Regions from separate parts of the Paenibacillus sp. FSL K6-0108 genome, predicted to be linked through region 1. Evidence: predicted binding sites of a transcription regulator. Region 1 holds the regulator's gene; each other region holds the start of a gene.
The links. The regulator Rex, encoded in region 1, represses fermentation and respiration genes when NADH is low (regulators of the CRP and FNR family bind a similar motif). The targets are predictions, from matches to a motif close to TTGTGAAATATTTCACAA.
Positions count from the first base shown of each region.

Region 2: nirB (nitrite reductase large subunit NirB) is a predicted target of Rex. The motif match lies at 3,453-3,470, and genes of this name have one in related genera.
Region 3: nadA (quinolinate synthase NadA) is a predicted target of Rex. The motif match lies at 3,798-3,815, and genes of this name have one in related genera.

Region 1 covers NZ_CP150288.1:4,869,955-4,875,679, forward strand. Annotated here, with positions in the region: gene MHB49_RS21970 (hypothetical protein) at 1-509, opposite strand, end outside; gene MHB49_RS21975 (DUF5590 domain-containing protein) at 813-1,343, opposite strand; gene MHB49_RS21980 (amidohydrolase) at 1,385-2,689, opposite strand; gene MHB49_RS21985 (redox-sensing transcriptional repressor Rex) at 2,676-3,329, opposite strand; gene dinG (ATP-dependent DNA helicase DinG) at 3,562-5,725, opposite strand, start outside.
Region 2 covers NZ_CP150288.1:5,495,586-5,501,310, reverse strand. Annotated here, with positions in the region: gene MHB49_RS25060 (formate/nitrite transporter family protein) at 1-481, opposite strand, end outside; gene nirD (nitrite reductase small subunit NirD) at 532-858, opposite strand; gene nirB (nitrite reductase large subunit NirB) at 935-3,364, opposite strand; gene MHB49_RS25045 (metal-dependent hydrolase) at 3,618-4,325, shown strand; gene MHB49_RS25040 (hypothetical protein) at 4,566-4,883, opposite strand; gene MHB49_RS25035 (M42 family metallopeptidase) at 5,083-5,725, opposite strand, start outside.
Region 3 covers NZ_CP150288.1:62,721-68,445, forward strand. Annotated here, with positions in the region: gene tilS (tRNA lysidine(34) synthetase TilS) at 1-851, shown strand, start outside; gene hpt (hypoxanthine phosphoribosyltransferase) at 905-1,444, shown strand; gene ftsH (ATP-dependent zinc metalloprotease FtsH) at 1,546-3,591, shown strand; gene nadA (quinolinate synthase NadA) at 3,887-4,825, shown strand; gene nadB (L-aspartate oxidase) at 4,862-5,725, shown strand, end outside.

The DNA.
Region 1 (5,725 bases):
CCTATCTGACCGGGCACACGCGGCAGAATAATAAACTTGCTGGCATCTCCATCTCTGAGACTGACATAAACATTATTGTCATCCATGGCTGTGTTTACCTTGATCCCATTTGTAGCCATTTTAGACAAGGTCGGTGTAATCTCGGTGTATTGCTTGTTCTCCATCGCTTGAGCTACGGTAAACATCGCGCTTCCCCACCAGCTTTCCAACGCTTCGTTGGAATGATCCACCACATCCAGCTTCAACGAACGAGAACCAATCAAGGTCTGTCCTTCTTTGTGAATATATTGTACCAACCTGCCCAGATCAACATCCGGCTGCAAATCGAGTTTCAATTGTACATCATTGCGGTTAATAGTTAATTGAACATTATTGACCCCATCGTACTGGGTAACCATCTTTTCAATTGGGCTTTGCAAAGCCACATGACGATACACAAACCAACCTCCAAACAACACAACGGCTGAAATGACGGCAGTCAGAGCAATAGGCAATACTTTTATCTTCAAGTGAGTTACCCCTCCTAAATTTTGGCCCATCTTGTAGCTTGTAGGCAAGAATATGAATACAGGCATGTAATATCCTGTGATGTGCCTGACAGGATTTATTTGTGTATGATGTATCCTTGAATACATATTTGAGTATATCACATCGTATATACAATATCTAAGGCGAAAATATGAATAAATTAATAATTTTAACTATTCAAATCCAAAATGATCAGGAAAGCACGTCAAAGAACCGGTCCAGTCGGGTTTCCGTCTGCCGGTTCTTTAATGTATTCTTTTCAAATGATAGTAAGCTTGCTGATTCTAGCTATTCGGGATCGTATAGACCAGATCTACCTGTTCCCCGTTACTAAAGCGGTAAAACCGATAATAGTTATGAGTATCATCGTTATAATACACTTGCCATACATAGATTCCATTCACAACACCTGGCATAATTCGTTTGATCTCTCCACCTGGAACTTCTGAGCTGAACCGATTTCGAATCTGAGCTTCAGACATGCCGTTCTTCAACAGTTCACCGTGCACCGCATTGGTCCCCGTCACAGGTTTGTTGTTCTCATCGAACTTAATCCACACCAAGACATCCTGGTTATCCTTATCTTTGCCAATCAGGGTCCAGTATATGTTGTCTCCACCGTCTTTTTGCCCCCAAACATACTTACGCAGGTCTTCGTGTGACGTAATCCCCAGCTGTTCCTGGGCTGCCTGTATGGCCAATGCCTCTTCCTTGCGCTGATCCTGGGTAACATAGATATAATAACGCTGAAGTCCAAACAGAATCAGAACCAGGAGCAGCAGCGAAATCCATATCCACTTCTTTTTTTTCTTCAAAAGCCGAACTTCCTTTCCCTATGACGCTGCTGTCCTTGTAATTAACGGGCAAGCAGACTGTCAAATGCCAGTTGAGACTCACGCAGAATACGCTCTTCATCCATTGTAAGACACTCCCCATGTTTAACCACTTGTTTACCATCTACCCACACATGCTCCACATCTTTGGCCGATGCCGAGTAGATCGTATGGGAAATTAGATCCGTATGCGGATAGAAATGGGCTTGTTCGATGTTCAGCGCGATGAAGTCGGCCTTCATGCCTGATTGCAGAGCACCTGTATTATTCAGGAAAATGGATTTGGCACCGTACGAAGTTCCGAGCAGCAGCGCTTCCCCTGCTGGAACTGCCGTAGGGTCACCGGATACCCCTTTATGAATCAATGCAGCCAGTCTCATCTCTTCAAACATATCCAGGTTATTGTTACTTGCCGGACCGTCTGTTCCCAGGGACACTGTCACGCCTGCTTTCAGCAGATCAGGTACACGCGCAACACCCGAAGCTAGTTTCAGGTTACTGCCTGGATTGTGGGAAACGGCTACATCATGCCGTGCGAGAATCTCGATCTCTTCATCATTCAGATGCACTGCATGCGCAACCAGAGATGGACGGGAGAAGAAGCCCAATTTCTCCAGATGTTCAACCGGACGCAGTCCGTAATCAGCCACGTTCTGCTCCACTTCACGAAGCGTCTCAGACATATGCGTATGCAAAGGCAGATTCAGGTCATGAGCTACCTGTACCAGCTTCTCTATGTAATCCGGAGGGCAAGTGTAAGGTGCGTGTGGAGAGATTACAGTTGTAATTCTTCCATCTGCTTGTCCATTCCATTGACGGGCAAATGCTGCGGAATCTTCCAGTTTGCGCTGTTGTTCTTCTTCTGAGCAAAGACCGATTACTCCACGTGCCAGAGCAGCCCGAACGCCGGATTGTTCCACCACTTTCGCCACCTGATCCATATGATCATACATATCCAGAAACGCCGTTGTTCCGCCCTTCAACATTTCAAGCACGGATAGCGACGTGCCCCAATATACGTCTTCAGACGTCATTTTGGCTTCCATTGGCCACATTTTCTCCTGCAACCATACTTGTAACGCCAGATCATCACCATGACCTCTCAGAAGCGACATCGCTGCATGACCATGCGTATTGATCAGACCCGGCAAGAAGAGCAGTCCTTTTCCGTCCACCTTTGTCAGGTTTTCGTCTCCTTCCGGCAACGTCTCACCAATATGCACAATCTTGTCATTCTCTATGACCATGTAACCTTTGACTACTTTCCAATCCGTGCCCTCACTCACGGCAAATTTGCCGTTGTGAATGACCCATCTATTTGTCGTCATCTTCCTCGTCGTCCTTTCCATTTTCCAAATAATAAGCAAGACTAAGCAGATCTGTCGTAAAATCGGCATGGTGAATGCGAATATGCGGCGGAGTCTTCAGGATGGTTGGCGCAAAATTAAGAATTGCTTCAATTCCTGACTCAATTAGCTGATCCGCGACATTTTGGGCCTCCGTATCGGGAACCGTGATAATGCCTATCCGAATATTATCCTTTTTGACCGCATCCGTTAATTCATTCATCGGCTGCACCGTCAGACTGTTGATTTGACTCCCAATCTTCGGACCGTAGGCATCAAATACAGCAACTATTTTCATGTTGTCTTTGAGATAGGCATTATAGTTGGACAAAGCATGTCCCAAATTACCTGCTCCGACAAGAGCCACATTGATCTGCTGGTCTATTTTTAAAATATGGCGGATTTTCTCGATGAGATATGAAACGTCATACCCGATCCCTTTACGACCAAAGTCACCGAAGTAAGCCAAGTCTTTACGAATTTGGGCAGGATTCAAATCCAGCCTCAGTCCAAGTTCTTGTGAAGAAACCGTATTGACTTCGCGCTGATGCAGTTCATTCAAATAACGCAAGTAAACAGGCAATCTACGCACCACGGCTTCCGAAATTTTATCTGATTTCATTCAATGCTCCCCCTTACCAAGGCCACGATAGATAGATGAAAAGAGGAGCACCCTGTCTAAAACGATGCAAAAATGATTACTGAATTAAACAGGGTGCTCCTTGTTATAGAATGGATAATTGCTTAACTCACTTTACTCGTATATCCATGAAACGAATGAATGAGGTTACTCAATTTTACCGCCAATCCATGACGGCATGCAATCATGCTAGCTACAGATTATAGCTGTTATTTTATTGCTGTTCATCGGTTGGTCTCTCGAGCCATTCCGAAATGCGTGGAACCATCTGCTCAGTGAGCATGTGCTCCATTTTGGGACCAGGTAATGAGTATAAAAAGTACTTGCCATAATACGCTTCAATAACGCGTGTATCGTATACAATTACAATGCCTCTGTCTTTGCCTGTACGAACCAGTCTGCCAAATCCCTGTTTGAAGCGGATGACAGCTTGTGGCACGGACAGCTTCATAAACGGGTTTTTCTTCTGCTGTTGCAAAAGCTCGCTCTTCGCTTCGACCAATGGATGATTCGGGGGCTGGAATGGCAATCTGACAATCGCAAGACAGGTCAGAGCCTCTCCGGGTATGTCCACCCCTTCCCAGAAGCTGCTTGTGCCAAGAAGAACCGTCGCTTTTGCATCCTGGAAGCGGCGTGTAAGCTTGGAACGGCTGCCGCTGTCCACCCCTTGCCCCAGCAAAGATATATCATTGCCTGACAAGGCCTCCTTGAGCGGGTCATAGACCTGACGCAGCATACGGTAGGAGGTGAACAACACCATCATGCGTCCACGAGTCGCGATAGCCGTTTCCGCGAGAGAGTGCACGAGCATATCCACAAAGTGGGCATCGCCTACGCTGCCCTTCACGCTTGGGAAATCACGCGGAATGACGAGCAGAGCCTGTTCGCGATAATTGAACGGTGACGGCAGCATGGACGTTAACAGACGGTTATTCTCGGCAGCTTCCTGCAAGCCCAGCTGTTCGATCATGAATTGAAATGACTTGTCAACGGAGAGCGTAGCCGATGTGAGCACAACGCTTTTCTTTTTATCAAAGAACATATCCTTCAATTGTGCACTGACATCGACAGGAACAGCATAAAGTTGCAGTGATTTACTGCGGAACTGGCCGCTGGCCTCCATCCAGTACACGGTATTGGCATCATCCATGCGCATGAAGAAACGCAGATTATCTTTGATCGTCGCCAAATCCTTTAGAAGCCCTGAGATATCCGTAATCAGACTATCGGACTGATAATCGTCCTGATCTTCTTTTACTTCAAGCAGCAGCTTGTCGCCTTTACGAATCAAATCCCCTAGAGTGACATAGATTTGGTTCTCAGCATCCTGCAATTCCTGCCATTTGGCTGGTTTTTGCGAAGGCTTCAGTCGAAGAGAGAATTGTCCTGTCTCGCCAGGAGAAGCATCGCTGCGTTCAGGCAGCAGGCCAAACAAGGTATCGCTTAGTCGATCCCACATTTCTTTAACTTCGACGGCAAGCGGGAACATCTGATCAATCATGGAGCCCCACTGTACCGAATTTTCATGACCCGACAATTGAGAACGAAGCATAGGCAGTTGGCCATTACGGCTATCTTTAAACAATCGGGTCAGTGTATGAACCAACGTGAAATATTTCATATGAAGACCAAGATGTTTACCGGCTACATCCTCCAGATGATGTGCTTCATCGATGACAAGACTTTCGTAGGCTGGCAGCAGCTGATGTGCTGCTTTGACATCTGTAAACAATTTCGAATGATTCGTAATCACGATATCGGACAGCCCGGCTTCATGTTTGGCCCGGTGATAGAAACATTTGCGGAACCAAGGACAGGAACGTCCAAGACAGGATTCGGACTCACTCTGTACCGTCTCCCAGAAGTCTCCTCCGCGCCCGCTTAGATTAAGCTCCTCATCGTCTCCAGACTCCGTCTGGGTAAGCCAGACAATCATCTGAGCTGCTGTAAAATAATCCTCTTTCGGTGTAGCAAATTCACGTTTATTGATTTTATGCTCAAATTTGCGAAGACACAGATAATGCCCCCGTCCTTTGAACACCGCTGCCTTGAACGGGAACGGAACCACTTGGGTCAGCATAGGTATATCCCGTTCTCTCAATTGCTCCTGCAGGTTGATGGTATGTGTGCTGACCATGACTTTCTGTTCCTGTTTCACACTTTCATAGATGGCAGGCAACAAATAACCAAGTGATTTACCTGTACCCGTTCCAGCTTCGATCAATAGATGTTTCTCTTCATCCAAAGCTTGTCGTACACTGCTGAACATCTGAGTTTGCGCCTCACGCTCCTCATAATGGTCCAATGTCTCCTTCAGGTTATCTCTAACCTGATCCATAAACTGTTCAAAGCTTACGCCTTCCAGCGGGTTACCCTGT
Region 2 (5,725 bases), 630 kb from region 1:
TGCCACGGAAGAACAATTCGCTAACGGGAGCGGCCATCTTTTTGGCAGAAACGACAAACAGCAGATGTTCGGGTGTAGCCGTCTTGAAGAGACCGCTGCCCACAATGAGCAGGCTGAGCAGAACGGCACCGATCAGGTTGCCCAGAAAGACAAGTCCCCAGTTTTTGAGTGTATCCCGAACGGTAGTCCGGCCAGCCAGTGTGCTCATGGTGAAAAACATGTTATTACCTGTGAACAGTTCCGATCCGGCAAAGATAACGAGTGTGAGGGCGAGTCCAAAAGACATGCCCATCAGCATCATTTGCAGTGGTGACTGAGCAGCAAGCAGCGGGGCACCGATACTGAATATCAGAATGATGCCAAGACCTACATAAGCACCAGCCATCAAGGCTGCAACCATGTAACGTGGCAGGCTGGCGTTCATTTGATCCCGTTTTTTAACCGCAGCTTCAATAATGCCTTCAACATTGGGTGTATACATGACGATTTCCTCCAATTGGTGCATCTATCGTTGACAGTGAAAATATATAGCTATATAGCGATCCAAACCTGCCCGTTCTCGATTTTCACAGGATACATCCGCACCTGGCCCTGATCGGGGGCCTGCACAAGACCTGTGCTCAGATCGATTTTCCAATCATACAGTGGATCGTACAGATCATACCCGGAGACCATCCCTTCTGCCAGCGGTCCACCTTTGGGATGGGGACTACGATTTTCTGCGGCGAAGATGGTGCCATCAGAGGTCCGAAATACAGCCAGTTCGTGATCTTTAATCTCAACTACTCTGCCAATCTGCGGCAGGAAATCTTCGATTTCTCCGGCAGGATAGTAGATGGCAGATTGCTGTGTTGTCATATGAACATCTCCTTTATTTTCAGGTTAAACGTACAGGATTTATAAAGCGTTATCTTATAATGGTCGAAGCGGAGTACTATGGTCGAGCAGTCACTTCTATGCCATGGAAAAGTTTGTTCTGACCTTCCTCGTTACGCAGCGCTTTTTTCCAAGGATCTTCCACTTGCTTCAAAGCGAATTCGATTCGTTCCATGAGAGCCTTACGCTCTTTCACGTCATCGACAACAACCGAACGTATCTGCTCCAGACCCACACGTTCCACCCATTCGGAAGTACGCTCCAGGTAGTTGGCTGTCTCCCGATAATGCTGCATGATTGCTCCACAAAGCTCAACTAATTCTTCATCGGTCTTCACCTTGCACAGGGAGTCAGCCAGTCTGGCCTTGATGCCGCCGTTGCCTCCAATAAATATTTCCCAGCCGCCGTCGTTGCCTACGATACCGATATCTTTTGTACACGACTCCGCACAGTTACGAGGGCAGCCGTTTACGGCATATTTGAACTTGGCAGGCAGATCCAGACGTTCAAACTTACGCTCCAGCAGAGCGCCCATCGCCATGGAATCCTGTGTGCCGAAGCGGCAAAATTGTGAACCGACGCATGTTTTGACCGTTCTCAGCGACTTGGCGTATGCGTAGCCTGAAGGCATATCCAGCTCAGCCCACACGTTGGGCAGATCTTCTTTTTTGACTCCAATCAGGTCCAGACGCTGACCTCCTGTTACTTTGACGGCTTTTACATCGTATTTGACCGAAATGTCTGCAATGCGTTTCAAGTCTTCCGGTGTTGTAACCCCGCCATACATGCGCGGTACAACGGTATATGTGCCATCTTTTTGAATATTGGCGTTCATGCGTTCGTTGACAAAACGGGATTCCTTTTCATCCACATGGGTATCTGGCGCAATCATGCCAAGGTAATAGTTAATGGCTGGGCGGCATTTGGAACATCCTTCGGGCTGACTCCATCCCAGGACATGCATGACCTCTTTCGTCGTTTGCAATCCTTTTTGTCTAATCTCGGCTACGATTTCATCCCGGCTGAGGGAGGTGCAACCGCAGATTCCCTGTTTGGCACCTGTTGTGAAGCTGTCCCCAAGCACATATTGCAAAATTTGTTCAACAACCGGTTTACAGCCGCCGCAGGAGCGGGTTGCACCCGTACAGGCTTTAATTTCGTCTACGCTGGTTAATCCTTGATTCGTAATGGCATCGACAATGGTTCCTTTGGTTACCCCGTTACATCCGCAGACAATTTCGTCTTCTGCCATGGTTTCCACGGAGGCAGCCTTTTTGTGCCCGCCACAGCCTGTACCCATCAGTGAAGCATACAATTCATCGGTCATTTCGGCTTTTTGTTTGATCAACTTCTGTAATTCTGCAGAATCCGTAATGTCACCAAAGAGTACGGCACCTACTAAGATATTATCCCGAAGAAGAATTTTTTTGTACGTGCGTTTCCAGTCATCCTTATGCGCAATGACCGTATGTTCGGGACTGTCGATAAATTCACCGGTCGAAAAGACGTCCACGCCCGAAATTTTCAATTTGGTGGATACAACAGAACCTTCATAAGGAGCGGTATCCACGCCGCATATATGTTTGGCCAGAATCATGCCTTGTTCAAATAGCGGGGCAACGAGGCCGTAACATACACCGCGATGTTCAGTACATTCCCCGACGGAATACACGTTATCCAGTGATGTTTGCATATAGTCGTTCACCACAATGCCCCGGTTTACTTCCATACCGCTTTCACGAGCTACATCCGTGTTGGGTTTGATGCCTACGGCCATAACAACAAAATCGGTGTTCAGCACGGAGTCATCGGCAAAACGAATACCTTCTACCCGTTCGCCACCAAGCAGCTCTGCGGTTTGTGCACCCATCTTGAACCGGATGCCCTGACGTTCGAGTTCGGCTTTTAACATCGCGGACGCCTGCGGATCAAGCTGGCGTTCCATCAGATCCTGCATCAAATGCACAACTGTGACTTCCATCCCGAGCTGGACCAGCCCTTTGGCAGCTTCCAGGCCTAGAAGCCCGCCCCCAATGACAGCCGCTTTTTTGTATTGTTTCGCAGCTTCCAACATGACGTTACAATCGGCTATATCCCTGAACCCAACAACCCCTTGTTTGTCATGACCGGGTACGGGAAGAATGAAGGAACTGGAGCCGGTTGCGATGATGATTTTGTCGTAAGGGAAGCGTTCGCCTTCTGCAGTAACGACTTCATGGGTCTCGGAATCAATCCGTGTTACGGTTGTACCCGTATGGAGGGTAATACCATAATCCTCATACCAATGCAGATCATTGAGCACAATATCATCAATTGTTTTGCTGCCTTCCAGCACGTAGGACAGCATAATCCGGTTGTAGTTGGGGTAGGGCTCTGTGCCAAAGACCGTAATGTCGAACCGAGAACTCAATTTTAAAATTTGTTCAACCGTACTTATGCCTGCCATGCCATTACCGATAATAACCAATTTTTCTTTGTTTCCGTTCATGTGTGTATGCCTCCTTGAATGGACACTGTACATTACCATCATTTTTAGTGGTTTATATTTTAATCATAACCTCCAATGCTGACATAAAATGTGATTAATTTCACTAATAGCGATAGAGGAGTCACAAATTTAAAAGTGTGAGCCCTGTCACGGAAATAAGAAATGCGAACTATTGTTCTTGTTTTCTTTTTGATGTAATATCGGAAGTGGGCCGTTCATGTTCCCTATACTCTTGAAAGGAAGTTTTTGCACCATGATGGGAAGATCCCACCTTATTATCGGGACCACTGTATCCCTCTCTGTTCTGCAATTGTCCGGCATGCCCATAACTGCACCGGCAGTTACCGTGGCCCTGATCGGTTCGCTGTTACCGGACATTGATGAACCGAATTCGCTACTCGTATCCAAGGCATTGCCGAACAGCTTGATTCGACTCTTACAGACAATTCTGCTGCCTGTCGCTGTATTTGTATACTTCTATGTGCAGGCGAAACCTTGGAATCTGCTGCTCGCCATTCTGATTGCGATGGTGTCTTTCCTGCCGTCCCGTTCCCTGCGCAAAGTGTTGATGTTTGCGATAGGATTGGGACTTGTATTCTATGGACATGCATTCGCACCATGGAATCTGATTGCAGGCAGTCTGTTAATGCTGTGTACCACGTTAACGCATAGGGGATTGACACACACCCTATATGGAACCGCTGTATGGGCTGGATTGCTCTACAGTACGACTCATTTGCAAGGGCCAGAGATCTGGGTGGCCGGAGGAATAGCTTATGCCATGCATTTATTGGCTGATTCATTGACGAATCGCGGCATTCGTCCATTGCCACCAATCAAGTGGCGTATAAGGATCAATCTCATGAGTACAGGTACAAAACATGGAGCCGTTGTAGAAAATGTTTGCATTGTGCTGGCTCTTATTTTGGCCTGGATTGCATTCTCCCCTTTATTTCTGTGAACCCCAAAAAACGCCAGTCCTGATTGCAAACTGGCGTTTTTCTTTATCTTCTCCTTTAGATCACATGATGCATGCAATCGGAAGGCGGCTTATAAGGCTACTTAGGTCGTTGTAGGCGTAGAAGACAGATTCTCAATATCCGTCGAGCCAAATACAAATAACATGACAAGGATGACTACAATTATCAGTTCGGCGAAGCCGATCCCGTCAAATTCAGACATCACATCACCCTCATTCCTTTTAAGAATTTATTCTTTTCTGAAAAGCCCTAACGACATCATCCAAAGTAACATCACCCATTTCGTCAAGAAATTGGACGACTTTGTCAGCATTCGATGGTGTCATTTTTTGAAGTGTTTTATACTGTCCAACCAATTCAACAACCAATGTGGCTTCTCGAAACAATGTGACGGCATCTACTCTTAATCTCCCGCTCACCAGCAAGGCTGCGACGATAATTTCCAGGTTCTTTCCTTTAAGATTGCCATTGAGAAGGGTGTTGGCAGCATTTGTTTTGGTGGAACCTTTATTCGATTTTCCATTCCTTCTCATTGCCATAACAGGTCCCCCACTGCTTGATGATTTAGTTTCTCTTCCGTTGTTATATCTTATGAATCTTTTCTATATATGTTCTAGCTATTAATCTAGTTGCAACAAAAAAGAGATGTTCTGCTGAAGTCAGAACATCTCTTGGAATTACATTTAAAAGGGGGAAGCGATCGAGCTCACGTAATTCAAGCTCTCTCCTAATCTATCCTTACGCGTTGTCAATAATCGTATTCAGTGTCGTCTGATCCAGCCCCTTCACCAGCTTCACGAGCAACTCTTTGGCCGCGTCATAGTCATCCGTATGAATAATGGAAGAAGAGGTATGGATGTAACGGGCACAGATGCCAATTACCGTTGAAGGCACACCGATACCGCTTAAATGAACCGCTCCGGCATCCGTACCACCTGGAGAGATGAAATATTGCATTTTGATCTGATTGGATGATGCTGTGTCCTGGACATATTCAACAATACCACGATGGGTGAACATTCCCGGGTCGAAGATACGCAGCAAAGCGCCTTGACCGATATGTCCAAATGACTGTTTGTCTCCTGTCATATCATTCGCAGCACTGCAGTCCAATGCAAAGAAAATATCCGGTTCAATTAGATTGGCAGCCGTGCGAGCACCACGGAGTCCCAATTCCTCTTGAACTGTTGCACCGCAATAGAGCGTATTTGGCAATGTTTCCTTATGCAATGCTTCAATCAGCTCAAGGGCAAGTCCTACGCCATAACGGTTATCCCAGGCTTTTGCCATAATTTTTTTCGGATTAGCCATGGGTGTGAATTCACAGATTGGCACGATCTGCATACCTGGGCGAATGCCCCAAGACTCTGCTTCTGCACGG
Region 3 (5,725 bases), 2.8 Mb from region 1:
ATGAAAGCAATTCCCTGCGTAAATATCGGCGTAATGCCATTCGCTTGGATGTGCTCCCTTTTTTGGGGCAATATAATGGACAGTTGACGCCGTCTTTGAATCGACTTGCCGAAATTGTAGGCGATGAAGACGATTTCATGGAGCAGGGTGCATATGACGCATACAGGTGTCTAGTGCAGGCGAACGGCGGAAGGCAAACCTTTGAGGTGCCTTCCTTTTTGAAGTTACATGTCGCTTTACAACGAAGGTTGATTAAACTAATATTGAATTATCTGCCTTTGGACAGTGATTTTGTCGACTTTACCCGTATTGAAACCATTCGTCGTAAGGTCATCCAGCCTGACGCGACGACCTGGAGCCTGGATATAGGACAGACACTCGCCTGCACCCGGGAGTATGATCTGATCTCTTTTGGCATACGGACTGACGTACAGGATCAATCTTACGAATATCGTCTTGCTCAATGGAGCGGAACTTATGAGCTTTCTCTCACGGAAATCGACCGACATGTTCGGCTCGTTCCGATGAGTCCCGAGGACTATCATGTACCGGAATCGGCGGATCATGCCGCATTTGATGCGGATCAACTGCTTATGCCGCTGGTTGTGCGTTCACGGTTACCTGGAGATACCATGAAAGTGATGGGATTAAACGGAAGCAAAAAGGTGAAAAATATTTTCATCGATGAGAAAATTCCCCCTTCTGTCCGTTCACGGGTTCCCGTGGTATGTGACGGAGCAGGCAATATCATCTGGTTACCGGGTGTTCGCCGGTCCAGTGTAGCTCCTGTCAGGGAGGATACTTCCGTAATCCTGTACATGACTGTAGGCGATTCAGCGATTCAGGGGTAGTGGTTATGGTTCAGGTAAGGCTTTCATATGTATAACTTAGGAGGTTCGCACAGTTGCAGAACGACATTCAGGAAGTATTGATCAGTGAAGAAGAGATTCAGAGTAAAATCAAGGAATTAGGCGCAACAATAAGTGCCGAATATGCAAATCGCAATCCTTTGGTCATTTGTGTGCTCAAGGGTGCGTTTATATTTATGGCTGATTTGGTTAAGAACATTACGGTACCTGTTGAGATGGATTTCATGGCAGTATCGAGTTACGGCGCTTCCACCAAATCATCTGGCGTGGTCAAAATCATTAAGGATCTGGATGAACCTGTTGAGGGACGCGAGGTTCTGATTGTAGAGGACATTATTGATAGTGGGCTCACGCTCAGTTATTTGATCGAGCTCTTGCAGAATCGCGGTGCTGAATCCGTCCGCGTAGTTACGCTATTTGACAAGCCTTCAGGTCGCAAGGTTGAACTTGAAGCTCATTACACAGGTTTTGACATTCCGGATGCATTTATCGTTGGCTATGGCCTGGATTATGCTGAGAAGTACCGGAACCTCCCTTACATCGGGATTCTGAAACCGGAAGTTTACAGCAACTAATGTTTAAGCTAGCTCCAAGCCCATATCTGTTGGTGGCTTCTGTTGAGAAGCCATGTCGGGCTATGTTAAAATAATTAAAGTGTCTCGAGAGGAGGTAGGGGATGAATCGGTTCATCCGGAATTCTGCTTTTTATTTGATTCTTTTTTTAGTTGTGGTGGGGATAGTCCAGTTCGTCAGCAATGGCGGCGAAGCCACCGATAATCCTAGATATGATCAGTTGCGCGCGGCGATCAAGGCCAATAACGTCTCTGAATTGACGGTTCAATTCAACGGTCAGACGTACCTCGTGACCGGTCAATACAGGGAGACGCCTGACGGAGCCAAATCAGAAAATTTCTCAACGTATATTCCTCCTACGGATGAGGCAATTAGTGAGCTTGTAACTGCAAGCGAAACGAACAAATTCCAATATCATCAGGAACCTATGAAAGGTGACAGCATCTGGTTGACGTTGCTGACTTCCTTTATTCCTTTGATCATTATGTTCCTGCTGTTCTTCTTCCTGTTTAATCAGGCTCAAGGCGGCGGCGGTAAAGTAATGAACTTTGGTAAAAGCCGTGCCCGTCTCTATAACGAAGAGAAGAAACGGGTTACATTTGAAGATGTTGCGGGTGCTGACGAAGAGAAACAGGAGCTTGTTGAAGTCGTGGACTTCCTCAAGGACCCTCGTAAATTCGCAGCAGTAGGTGCCCGGATTCCTAAAGGCGTATTGCTTGTAGGTCCTCCAGGTACAGGTAAAACCTTGCTCGCTCGTGCTGTAGCCGGTGAAGCGGGTGTACCATTCTTCAGTATTTCCGGTTCTGACTTCGTTGAAATGTTCGTCGGTGTCGGTGCATCTCGTGTACGTGACTTGTTTGAAAATGCAAAGAAAAACGCCCCATGTATCATCTTTATCGATGAGATTGATGCTGTAGGACGTCAGCGTGGTGCTGGTCTTGGTGGAGGCCACGATGAACGTGAACAAACCCTCAACCAGTTACTCGTTGAAATGGACGGATTCGGAGCCAATGAAGGTATTATCATCGTTGCCGCAACGAACCGTGCAGATATTCTGGACCCTGCCTTGCTGCGTCCAGGTCGATTTGACCGTCAAATCACGGTTGACCGTCCTGACGTAAAAGGTCGTGAAGCGGTTCTGAAAGTACACTCTCGCAACAAACCACTCACCAAAGACGTGAAGTTGGATATTATCGCGAAGCGTACAACCGGGTTCTCCGGCGCAGATTTGGAAAATCTCTTGAATGAAGCGGCATTGCTTGCGGCACGTCGTAATCGCAGAGATATTTCCATGAAAGAAGTTGACGAGGCGATTGACCGTGTCATCGTGGGTACGGAGAAGAAAAGCCGTGTTATCAGTGACCGTGAGAAGCGCATCGTTGCATATCACGAAGCAGGCCATACGATTGTAGGATACTTCCTGGAACATGCTGATATGGTACATAAAGTGACCATCATTCCGCGCGGACGTGCGGGTGGGTATGTAATCATGTTGCCAAAAGAAGACCGCATGTTGGTGACCAAACAAGAGCTGTTGGATAAAGTAACCGGACTACTTGGAGGTCGTGTTGCTGAAGAACTGTTCATCGGTGAGATTGGTACTGGTGCATACAGTGACTTCCAACAAGCGACAGGTATTGTTCGCAGCATGGTTATGGAATACGGTATGAGTGAGAAGCTGGGACCTATGCAGTTTGGTAGTTCGCAGGGACAGGTATTCCTTGGTCGGGATATCGGTCACGAACAGAATTACTCGGATTCCATCGCTTATGAGATTGATCAGGAAATGCAACGCTTTATTAACGAATGTTACGAGAAATGTAAGGACTTGCTCGTTAAACATACGAAAGAGATGCATCTAATCGCTCAAACGTTGCTGGAAGTGGAGACATTGGAAATGGATCAGATCAAGCAATTGATCGAGACGGGTTCCCTGGCTCCTAAAGATGAAAACAGCAACGAAGGAGAAGGTACGCCTAGCGAAGGCGGAGAGGCGATCATCGATAACATCGGTGATGTACGCGTCCGTATCCAAGGCAAGGATGAAACGCCTGAGCCACCAGCCGGAGATATTCCTAACGAAGCTCCGAATCTGGACAAAGGGAACAGCAATGACCCGGATGATGGTGGACCGAAGCCAACGTCTTAATGTATAACATCGTCTGCCTATTGTGGTAGATGAAAAAGAGAGCCCCAGGGCTCTCTTTTTTTTATAATCATTTAAATTGCATAGATAATGATAACCGGGAGCTTTAGGGCGAACTACGTAGGAAATAGCCGGTTATGCCATTGTTCCGGGCTCTTTTCATTTATTGACAGAGTCGTGAACGTTGTGTACATTAGTTGTTAAACCGCTTGTGATTCGTTTCTCAAGCGAAAATAACGACTTGGATTTGCCATATGAAACAGCGGATGAGGCTGTCCCGATAAGGAGAGGATCACAGGTGGAAGCTCTGGCTTTAGAGCGCAAGGCTGAGATGAACCGGGAGCTGCGTGAGCGGCTGATGGAGTTGAAGAAGGAACGGAATGCCATTATTCTTGCCCATTATTATCAACGTGACGAGGTGCAGGAGGTCGCTGACTTCCGAGGGGATTCGTTTCTGCTGGCCCAGAAGGCAGCACAAACCGATGCGGATGTTATCGTTTTCTGTGGGGTTCATTTTATGGGTGAAAGCGCTAAAATTCTTGCCCCTAACAAAACGGTTATCATCCCCGACGAGCGTGCAGGCTGCCCTATGGCAGATATGGTTAACGTTGAAGGCTTACGTAAATTGAAAGCACAGCACCCGAATGCCAAAGTTGTAACGTACATCAATTCTTCAGCTGAGATCAAGGCAGAGACCGACATTTGTTGTACATCGGCCAATGCTGTCAGAGTCATTCAATCTGTTGATTCCGATGAAATCATCTGGGTACCGGATAAAAATCTGGGACATTATGTGCAACAACATACAGACAAGAAAATGATTATCTGGGAAGGTTACTGCAATACCCATGATATGCTGACAGTCAAAGACGTGGTTGAGATGAGAGCGAAGCATCCAGATGCCGAGTTCGTTGTTCACCCGGAATGTCGCCCTGAGGTTGTAGAGATGGGTGATTTCGTAGGTAGCACAACCGCTATTCTGGAATATTGCAAGAATTCTTCCGCTAAAGAATTTATCGTAGGCACCGAGGATGGCACAGGATATCAACTGCGTCTCGATAGCCCGGATAAACAATTCCACTTTGCTACCAAGTTCCTCGTATGTCCGAATATGAAGGTTAACAACTTGAAAAAGCTGGTTAAATGCCTGGAGACGATGAAGCCGCAAATTTACGTGCCGCCAGCCGTTGCCGACAAAGCCAGAGAATCACTAGAGCGCATGTTACTGGTGAAGTAGCATGCGCTACTCTTGCTCCAAGACAGGTGAAATAACATGATACCGCAATACTTAGTGGATTTTGATCTGTCCGCGCTGCCGATGGTGGAGACGGATGTGCTGGTTATTGGTTCGGGCATTGCTGGTTTGTTTACTGCGATCAAGGCGAGTGAACAACGTAGTGTGTTGATGATCACGAAGAAGTCATTACTGGAAAGTAACACCCGGTATGCGCAAGGGGGCATTGCTGCAGTTATTGCTGAGGATGATTCACCTGCCTACCATTTGCAAGATACACTTGTTGCCGGAGCGGGACTTTGCCGCTCCGAAGCAGTCGAAGCATTGGTGAACGAGGGCCCGGACGGAGTGAAAGAACTGATTCGACTGGGTACTTTGTTTGATCTGGAGAACGGCGAGTTGGCGTTGACGCAGGAAGGTGCGCATAGCCACCGCCGTATTTTGCATGCTAATGGCGATGCAACGGGATATGAGATTGTACGTGCACTGGCTTCACAGGCCAATGAACATCCGGGGATTGAAGTATGGGATGAGCATTTTGTCATTGACCTGATTACAGAGCAGGGAGAATGTGTAGGTGCGTTGGTTCAGAAGGCTGACGGTTCGCAAGTATTTGTGAAGGCAGAGGCAACCGTATTATGCTCTGGCGGGGCTGGACAGTTGTATCGATATACAACTAACCCGGAAGTGGCTACAGCAGATGGCGTGGCGATGGCCTATCGTGCCGGAGCGGTTGTCCGAGACATGGAGTTTATCCAATTTCACCCGACCTCCCTTTGTTATCCGGGAGCACCACGTTTCCTGGTGTCCGAGGCGGTACGTGGCGAAGGAGCCTATTTGCGCAATGTGAAAGGCGAGCGCTTCATGGAACGATATCATGCACAGCTTGAACTGGCACCACGT